3 regions of the Komagataeibacter oboediens genome follow, and region 3 is predicted to be linked to each of the others. Evidence: riboswitches for the same ligand, from Rfam matches in the RefSeq annotation. Region 3 holds a riboswitch; each other region holds the start of a gene.
What was found. A riboswitch is a leader RNA that binds a small molecule or an ion and turns the genes downstream of it on or off. The one in region 3 is predicted to bind cobalamin.

Region 1 (3,274 bases), on a different contig from region 3:
GACGCTGGCCGCGATGTGCGCCTCCATCCAGTACGGGGGCACGGTGGCGGCATGCGGGCTGGCGGGCGGGCTGGCGCTACCGATGACAGTGGCGCCGTTCATCCTGCGCGGCGTACGCCTGCAGGGAATCGACAGCGTGATGTGTCCGCGTCCGCGCCGCATGACGGCATGGGCCCGGCTGGCGCGCGATATCGATCCCACACGACTGGAAAGCATGCTGCACGATGCCCCCCTGTCCGACGCCATTGCCATCGCGCCGCGCATCCTTGCCGGTCATATCCGGGGCCGGACCGTCATCACCATCAACTGAACCACCCGGGGCCACGCAATAAAAAACGGCATGCCCGCAGGGGCATGCCGTCCGTCACCCGCCATCGCGCAACCATGGCACGACGCCGTGCCTTCAGTGGCAGGGGAAACCCAGCAGGTGACGGCCATCATGCACGAATTCATGCACGTAATGACCGGAAATAAGGGAGGTCGCCCCCTGCTCCGCTCCGACGAAATACAGCAGCAGGGACGCCAGAACCAGCCCGAACACACCCCACGGCAACAGGTCGCGAACCGGGATGGAAACCTGCGGCGCGGCGACAGCGGCGCTGGACAGAACGGATGTATCTTGGCTCATTGACTGGAAACTCCCTGGATCACATGCGACCCGGGGCAGCATGTGGGCGACGTGCCGCGTCAGGCCGTCCTTCCCATAACCGGATCGGGGCGCATGTTTCCAAAAACGGCATGGAAGGTCAATCACTCCCTGTGCATATCCCACCCCTTCCCCCCGTGCGCGGCCACTGCGCATGACCCAGACCCTGACCTGCATCGCGCTGCCTGCCGCCGGGTGCATGCGTCGCGGCATTTTCCCGAGACGTGATGAAATCCCGCCCCTGCCCACCGGTCTGGCGCGGCACATCGGGACGGCCGGGCAGATCATGCTGCCCCCCGCCCTTCTGGCCGCGTGGCCTTCCACCGCCACCGGCACGGCCTGCCCGCAGGCGGCTCTGACCGCGCCGGACATGGGCGCATGGCACGGGCAATCGCTGAAGGACCTGCCGCCTGACGACGTGGCGCGCTGGGTTGCGGATGCCGGTTTCACCCCGCCGGGGGGTGAAAGCCGGGCTGCGCACCTGCATCGCATGACCCGGTGGCTGGATGCCCTGCCGCCTGCGCCCGCGCAGATCACGGTGCTGACGCATGCCACGGTGGTCCGGGCCATCGTGGTGGCTGCCCTTGGCGGAAGCGCAGCCATGCTGTCACGGCTGGATATCGCCCCCCTGACCCGGTCCCGCCTGACCCGCCATACGGCATGGCGCGTGGCCATCAGCGGCGCACCGCTGCCATGACCGCATGGCATGCGCCCCGCACCGGGTTCCTTTGACAGTGCCGGGACCGATCGTCTAAATCCGCCGGTGATGGTTCCCCCTTCCGGGGGAGAATAGGGAAGACGGTGCGCCATACCGGCAAGTCCGTCGCTGCCCCCGCAACTGTGGGTGGTGATGTCCCGGCACGGTCCATGAAAACATGGACCGGCATACGCCACTGGCCCCCTTCACGGGACCGGGAAGGCCGCCGGGATCGGGGGTGCGGCCGCACCCTCCGCCACAAGCCAGGAGACCTGCCATCATGCCACGCCCTGCCGGCGGGCATAACAGGACCGAATTCGATCGCATGGCCGGCGGGGTGCCCGGCACGCGACAGGCGACCATCCCGCCCCATGCCGGGTGACGCCGCCATGACCGTGCACCCCGCATTCAGCTGCCACGCGCAGCACCGCCGCGAAAGGGCACGGACCGTCATGAGCATTCCCGCACCACCCGAGCCGACGGATGAGACCGGCCCCGTTCACCTGCATGTCTGCGTGACCTGCCGCCGTGGCCTGCCCGCGTCCGACAATCCGCCGGGACGGCAGCTGCATGACGCCATGCAGGCGCTGGCGGCGGACAGCCCGCAGGTCGTGGTACACGAGGTCAGCTGCCTTGCCGCCTGCAATGACGGCTGCACCGCCGTGGTGGCCATGCCGGGCAAATGGGGTTGGCTGCTGGCCAATCTCGGGCCGGAGAAGGCGGATGACCTCATGACGTATGTCGCGGCCTACGGCGCATCACGCAGCGGCACCGTCATGCCGTCCCGCCGCCCCGCCAGCCTGTCGGACATGGTGCGCGGCCGTTTCCCCGCATCCCTTTTTTCAGGAGCCTGATCGCCATGACCCCATCCACCACGGCCCGCGCGCGGGTGCCCGTTACCGTCATCACCGGTTTCCTGGGGGCGGGCAAGACCACGCTGCTGCGCCATGTGCTGGCCAATGCGAAGGGACAGCGCATCGCCATTGTCGTCAATGAATTCGGCACGCTGGGCATTGATGGCGATACGCTGCGCGCCTGTGGCGTGGAAGGCTGCCGCGACGAGGATATTGTCGAACTGACCAATGGCTGCCTGTGCTGCACGGTGGCAGATGACTTCCTGCCCACCATGGAGGCGCTGCTGGACCGTGATGCACCGCCCGACCATATCGTGATCGAGACATCGGGGCTGGCGCTGCCCAAGCCGCTGCTCAAGGCATTTGGCTGGCCCACCATCCGCACCCGCATGACGGTGGATGGCGTGGTGACGGTCGTGGATGGTCCCGCGGTCGCCGCCGGCCGCTTTGCCGACGACCCCGAGGAAGTCGCCCGCCAGCAGGCCGCCGACCCGTCGCTGGACCACGACAACCCGCTGGCTGAAGTATACGAGGACCAGCTTCTGTCCGCCGACCTGGTGGTGCTGAACAAGACCGACCTCATGACGCCCGCGCAGGCCGACGCGGTGGAATCGTCCATCCGCGCCGAGATCCCGCGCGTGGTGAAGGTGGTGCGCGCGACCGACGGACAGGTGGACCCCGCCATCCTGCTGGGGCTTGATGCCGCAGCGGAAGATGACCTTGACGCCCGTCCCTCGCACCACGATGCCGAAGGCGGCGAGCACGAGCACGATGATTTCGAAAGCTTTGTCGCACCCGTGCCCGAACAGGACAGCGTGGAAGATTTCGTCGCGCGGCTGAAAACACTGGCTGAACGGCATGACATCCTGCGCATGAAGGGCTACGCCACGGTGCGCGGCAAGGCCATGCGCCTTGCGGTGCAGGGGGTGGGCAGCCGTTTCCGCCACCAGTTCGACCGCGCCCTGCCCAAGGACGCGCCGCGCACGGGCAGCCTTGTGGTCATTGGCCAGAAGGGGCTGGACCAGTCCGCCATTACGGCTTCATTGGCGCAGGGCTAGACGGCAGGCAGACTGACGG
Region 2 (3,274 bases), on a different contig from region 3:
GCAGGGGATTGCTGGGTACGTCATAGATCGGATCGAGTTCCAGCCCGATCAGGCGGCGATTGGCGATGAAGCGGATATACTGCTTGACCTCATCCGCTGACAGGCCCTTCACCGGCCCCATGCGGAAAGCGAGGTCGATGAAGCGGTCCTCGTTCTCCACAATTTCACGGCAGGCCAGGTGGATGGCATCCGCCACGGCGGGCTTGTCAATCTGGCGACCAAATTCCTGCATGTAGGTCTTGAACAGGCGCGTGATGCTTTCAACGTGCAGGCTTTCGTCACGCACGGACCATGTCACGACCTGCCCCATGCCCTTCATCAAATTATGGCGCGGGAAGTTGAGCAGCATGGCGAAGGACGCGAAAAGCTGCAGCCCTTCGGTAAAGCCCGCGAACACTGCCATGGACAGGGCGGTATTATAATGGTCGTCCATGTTGAAGCGTTTAAGGAATTCGTGCTTCGCGGCCATTTCCTCGTATTCAAGGAAGGCGGCATATTCGGTTTCCGGCATGCCGATGGTGTCCAGAAGGTGGCTGTAGGCCGCCTGATGGATCGATTCCATATTGGTGAACGCCGAAAGCATCATCCGCACTTCGGTCGGCTTGAAGCGGGGCATATACAGATCGATATAGGCGTTCTCGACCTCGGTATCCTGTTGGGTGAACAGGCGGAAAATCTGGGTGACCAGATATTTTTCCGTCTCGGACAGGTTGTTGTTCCAGTCCTTCACATCATCACCAAGGGGAATTTCCTCGGGCAGCCAGTGCAGGGACTGCTGGGTTTTCCACGCCTCGAACGCCCATGGGTAACGGAACGGTTTGTAGACCGGGCTGGGGGAAAGAAGGTTGGGTGTGTCTGTGCTCATGATCCACTTCTATAACCCAAAAAGTATCCAACGTCAGGTGGATTTCCACGTCGCGCGCAGCCGGCTTCCGCCGGGGAAACAGTGGGCAGATTGCCGTTCCCACGGTATGGCAAGCTGCTTTTTCCGGCTGTTTTTTATCTTCAGGTGCGGCGCTGAGGACACACGGCACGGACCGTGGCCACGGTTTAGGAAAAAATGACGTGACCAGCCCCAGCGCCCGCGTTGGCCGCGCGGATCCGGGTTGACAGGGCTGGCCCATCCGATCAGAACCCTGCTGACGGTTCCCCTGCATATAAGGGGTGAAAAGGGAACGAAGTGCGGATTGCGGTCCAATGCTTCGGCTGTCCCCGCAACTGTAAGCGGTATGTTCCCCGCATTACCGGACATAAGGTCCGGGCCACTGGAAACCGCGGTTTTCCGGGAAGGTTGTGCGGGAGACGACGCCGCAAGCCAGGAGACCTGCCGTCATGATGGTTGCGACCGAGACCTGTCGGGCGGGGTGTCCTGACGGTGTGGTGCCACGGGTTTTCTTATGGATCGGAAACCGGGTGGCGGCGCGCTCTCGTGGCAACGATGATGTGACCGCGAGATCCAGACCTTATGACCATTTTCCGTGATTTTCTGATTGCCTCGACGGCATTCATGACACTAGGCGCCACGATGGCGTATGCCGATGTGCCCATCGGGAAGGATACACCAGAAAAACCATCCGTGAAGCAATACATCGCTGGCAATGGCAGTATGAAAGCCATTGTCACGCCCGACAATGCCGGCCTGCCCGAACTGATCAGCGTCAGCGCCGCGCGCAGGCCGACAGGGGTGGATGATATCGGTACCAGCATGACCATCATCACCGAAAAGCAGATCCAGACCCAGCAGCGGCGCAGCCTGACGGATATCCTTGCACGCCAGCCCGGCCTGAACGTGGTGCAGACGGGCGGGGCGGGCGGCACGTCGTCCATTTTCCTGCGCGGCAATAATTCCCGCGAGGTCAAGGTCCGGCTGGATGGCATGGACATCAATGACGGCAGCAATACCACCAATGCCTTTGATGCCGGGCAGTTCCTGACCGATGGCATCGGTCGTATCGAGGTCCTGCGTGGCCCGCAGAGCGGCCTGTACGGCGCGGACGCCATGGCGGGTGTTATCGACATCACCACGGCACAGGGGCAGGGACGCTTCAGGCCATTCGTCCGGATCGAAGGCGGCGGGTACGGAACCTTCAACCAGACCTTCGGTGCGCGAGGCAGCAGGGGGCAGTTCCATTATAATGTTGAATTTTCCCATTATCGTATGGATGGGTTCAATAATATCCCGTCCTATATCGAACGATATTATGGCGCGGACCGCCAGCAGCGGCACGAAGGCAACCGCAATGACAACCGCAGCGCCAATATCAGGCTGGGCTACGACGTGACCCATAATCTTGACCTTGGCCTGACGGCGCGCCTGATACAGGGCAATAACCATTCCTATTCACTGTATGACCTGCAGGCTGAAAATGCGTATGGGGATTCAGGGGTGCGGGAACAGACCACCCAGAACGAGGCCATCGTGCGCGGGACGGCGCATCTGGTTTCCTTCCACGGTTTTTTTGATCAGGTGCTGGGCCTTGGTTACATGACCAACCGCAACCGCTGGACCGAGACCGGCACAAGCTACGGCAGTCCGGTCAATCCCGATCCCTATTACTACCGTTCAGGCCGGTTGAAGGTGGACTGGCACGGCACGTTCAGTTTCGGGCGGTACGGGCAGCTTCTGGTGGGTGCCGAGCATTTCCACGATACGTTCGATACCAGCCATACGGCATCCAGCATGTGGGACAGCGGGTACGATACATCCGCCAGCATGGATACGACCGCAGGCTACGGGCAGTATCAGGGCAACTGGAAGCATATCCTGTATGGCGCTGCCAACATCCGTTACGACGCCAATTCGCGTTACGGCAACCATGTGACCTGGCGCGTGGCACCCGCGATCCACGTTCCCGGAACCGGCACCATCATCAAGGCCAGTGCCGGTTCGGGTTTCCACGGCCCTGCGCTGTACCAGCTGTTCGTCAATCAGGTGGGGGCCGGTTATTCGGAAAGGGGCAACCCGGACCTGAAGGCGGAACAGCTGATTGGCTACGACGCGGGCGTGGAGCAGAAACTTCTGCATGATCACCTGAATTTTGGCGCCACATGGTATGACAACAGGGTCCGGAACCTGATCCAGTCCGCCGACTGGTATGATTCGTCGGGCAACTTCAACGGCACCTTTGACAATGTTGCGAAGGCGCGGATGTACGGGGTGGAGGCTTTCGTGAACTGGAAAGCGCTGGACAGTCTGGAATTCAATCTCAGCTACACATGGACCCATGCGCGTGACGAGACCAGTCATACCGAGCTGCAGCAACGTCCCCAGCAC
Region 3 (3,274 bases):
AGTTACCACTCAGCAAGGGAGAAGTGTGTGGAGATTTCATTCGCTGTGCATACCATGGACTGAAATACAGTCGGCGTGGCCAGTGTTTTTCCCCCGGCATGAAGCTGGAAAACGAACCGCCACGACTGCGGACATGGGCATGCCGCGAGAAGGATGGTCTCATCTTTGTGTTCATGGGGGATCTGGAAAAATCCGATAGCATTGCGCTGCCGGACTTTCCACGTGTCCGTGACCCCCATTACCGTACCCGCCGGTTTGGAAAAGTCGTGCAATGTCACTACAGCTTCATGCATGAAAACCTGATGGACATGAACCACCAGATTCTGCACAGCCGACTGGTCGGAAGCATGAAGCCACGGTTTCTAGGCATGGATCGGGGTGAGGATTTTGTGGAGGCCCGCTATACCTTTGCCCGCACGTCTGGCAGGCAGCCGCTGAGCGAGGCTCTGATTTACGGGCAGCGTCGCAAGGATGGCCGGGATTTTGCCTATCGGGATGTCATGACCATCCGCACGCAGTATCCCTATCAGACATTGCGGATCGAGACGGAGGGGATTGATGAACCGGTCATGGAACTGTGGATTGCATATGTGCCACAGGACCGGGAAGAATTGATCAACCGGGTATTTGGCCTGCTCTCCATACGCAGGTTGAAAATACCATTTTTACTGGATCTGGCGTGGCCGCTGCTGATCGCCTTTACGGAGCGTGTTTTCACAGAAGATCGCGAAATTGTTGAACTGGAGCAGCAGGCCTGGCGGGAGCAGGACGGCGACCGGAATCAGGAGGTCTTTCCAGTTATCATGGCGCTGCGCCAACTGCTTATCCAGAATGGTATGCCGTCCCAGAAAGATATCGGATAATAAACTGATAGACGCCCATGCCCCGTCTCAAGGCGCATGGGCATCTTCTCCTGACCAGGCACCACGCAGATCAGGTGCTCATTTTGCAGTTCGGGCCGATATGACCGCGATAAGGAAGCCATGTCTGTGTCTGTCCGAACATCGGAATCCCGAGATAGCCCCGTAACTTGAGTTGTCCGGACTGGTTAACCCACATGCGCGCTTGATACACATGATTGGTATTGGGGTCGAGAATGGACCCGTTCCACCGGTCTGGTTGATCCGGATCCGGCACGAAGTCCCGCAGCATGGGCAACCCACATTCCGAACGGTCCGTCTGGTCGCGTGGGATGTCATTACTATAGTTCAGGCCAACCAGCTTTCCACACAGATGGTCGCCACACCGTGTGATCTCGAAAACACCCTTGTGATTTCTGGTGACCCATTGCCCCAGAACGGCGGGCGGAACTGTTGTCGCTGGAGGAACTTGTGCGTGAACAGCAGCCCCTCCAATCATGATACTGAGTATTAGCGAGACACAGGTTGCTTTTTGCGCAATATTCATGATGTGTCTTTCGTCGCTTCGTACATGACTAAAATTATGGAACATCGGCGGATCTATCGGAGAATTCGGATCGAAAAGCGCATGATTGATGCCCCGAGATGCGCGCCATGGGAATGAGCGGCGAGGGTGCTATCTACGCCATGGACGTTTTCCATGATAGCCTTGTCGCGCCTGCTGCCCATTGCTGCACCGGCTTGAAGGGCCCAGTAAGGGTCTTCAGCAACATGCGGGCGTTTCAGGCCGGTTGTCAGAAACGCGCCGGTCCCGCGATGCTGCATCACGATGTTTCCGCCAGAAACAGGAAACATGGGGGGCATTGATCGGCCGCATTGGTCTTCCCATGACGCATGGGAAATCTCCTGCCTTCGGTGCATCCCGCCCGACGACGTGGTTTGCAGACGATGGCAGGTCTCCTGGCTCACGGATCATGGCCAGCCAGTTCATGCCTTCCCATTCCCCAAGGGAAACAGTGGCTCACCCGCAGGTGAACGAACTGGTGGCATACCGCATACAGTTGCGGGAGCAGCCGCTGACTGGCTCCCGGAACAGAATTGTCCAGCCAGAGCGTTACAGCGTTCCCTTTTAACCCGCTCGCGCGGGGCCATCATCAATCAAGGGTCTCATTCCATTATGCGCGAAGTGAGAGGAACGCCCAATTCCTCGAAACGCGATGCCGGCCTGCATGGAACGAAGAGCTTGTTGATGCCAATCAAACTTGTCGCTCCGATCCAATAAGTGTAGGTCACTCAGTGTCTTCATCTTCGAAACACGCGGGCGGGGATACGCGCCCGCGCGTTAGCCACTATGTTGTCAATCAGGCGTTCGGGCTTGATGCGCTATACAAGTGCATGGCGGCGTCACGCGCGCCAATTGTCCATTGCGCGGAAATATAGGCCTGAAGCAAGGCCATGAGCGCCTCGACCCCGTGCGTGTCCGATAAATCGCGGGCTGTATCCACATAGGCGAGAGCTTCTAATAGCAGGGGCGAAAACAGTTCCTCAAGATAGTCGCCCCGCGCCTTCGGCGCAGCGGGTAATCGGCCAGCGGAAGGTACCAGACGTAGGAATGTTTCAAATCCATCCGCACGAATGCGGTCTTCCGGATTGGGGGCAGGGAGTTCAGTCTTGGCTATTGCCTGAATTACATCTTCCCGCAGAGGTGCGGATTCCATAAGGCGGGATACCGAGACAGAACGCTGACGTCGCCGCTGTTGTATGAGAATAAAATCAGGCGAAGGGACGGGAGAGGCCATTTTTCGTTTCACCGGGAATCGGATCGGATTAACTGGAAAGATCTGCATCGGACAGGCCTTCTTGAGTCAGGATGCGAGCATCCTCGTCACGCCATGCCGCGATCATGTCTGGGTTCTGACTGAGCCATCCAATTCTCTCGGCACAATATACAGGAACTCTGAATTTCTGGCCGCGCTGATTGTTCAGGATTGTTCCTGTCTGGTGCAGGCGCCCGTCTCGTGTCCAGAAAAGACGCTCCTGGTTGGTGATCCCCAGAATCTGTCGAACCTGTCGCGGCGTAAACGGACGAAAAGACAGCGCGGTGATCTGTTTTTCCACCGAGTTGGCAATAGCCTCCAGAGCATCTGTCCTTTCACGCATAATGGCGGCTATAAAGCGGGCGAAAAGCTGCTTTACCTCTGGTAGCCGCAGGCGAAGGGACGAGGATTGATCCAGACAGGCCGCAATAAGCATCCGAATTGCAACAACCGGCTCTGGCTCCGTAATGGTCGCCATTAGGCGCGACGCAATGGAAGGGAGTACCATGCTCATATCTGTGTTCATGGATATTTCTTTTTATCAGAATAAAACGTAGGTACCTGTGTCCTGGGGTCAGGAAAGTACATGCGAATTAT

Region 1: another riboswitch for cobalamin. It lies ahead of HNO79_RS02330 (DUF1636 domain-containing protein); the one in region 3 lies ahead of HNO79_RS16430 (hypothetical protein).
Region 2: another riboswitch for cobalamin. It lies ahead of HNO79_RS08980 (TonB-dependent receptor plug domain-containing protein); the one in region 3 lies ahead of HNO79_RS16430 (hypothetical protein).

The regions. Positions count from the first base shown of each region.
Region 1 covers NZ_JABLUU010000002.1:83,797-87,070, forward strand. The annotation lists gene acuI (acrylyl-CoA reductase (NADPH)) at 1-310, shown strand, start outside; gene HNO79_RS02320 (CbtB domain-containing protein) at 404-628, opposite strand; gene HNO79_RS02325 (histidine phosphatase family protein) at 801-1,343, shown strand; cobalamin riboswitch at 1,397-1,637, shown strand; gene HNO79_RS02330 (DUF1636 domain-containing protein) at 1,796-2,197, shown strand; gene cobW (cobalamin biosynthesis protein CobW) at 2,203-3,255, shown strand.
Region 2 covers NZ_JABLUU010000008.1:126,437-129,710, reverse strand. The annotation lists gene HNO79_RS08985 (ribonucleotide-diphosphate reductase subunit beta) at 1-865, opposite strand, end outside; cobalamin riboswitch at 1,127-1,346, shown strand; gene HNO79_RS08980 (TonB-dependent receptor plug domain-containing protein) at 1,466-3,274, shown strand, end outside.
Region 3 covers NZ_JABLUU010000061.1:5,294-8,567, reverse strand. The annotation lists gene HNO79_RS16440 (aromatic ring-hydroxylating oxygenase subunit alpha) at 1-863, shown strand, start outside; gene HNO79_RS16435 (DUF2147 domain-containing protein) at 934-1,407, opposite strand; gene HNO79_RS16430 (hypothetical protein) at 1,461-1,829, opposite strand; cobalamin riboswitch at 1,794-2,028, opposite strand; gene HNO79_RS16425 (hypothetical protein) at 2,222-2,707, opposite strand; gene HNO79_RS16420 (hypothetical protein) at 2,688-3,203, opposite strand.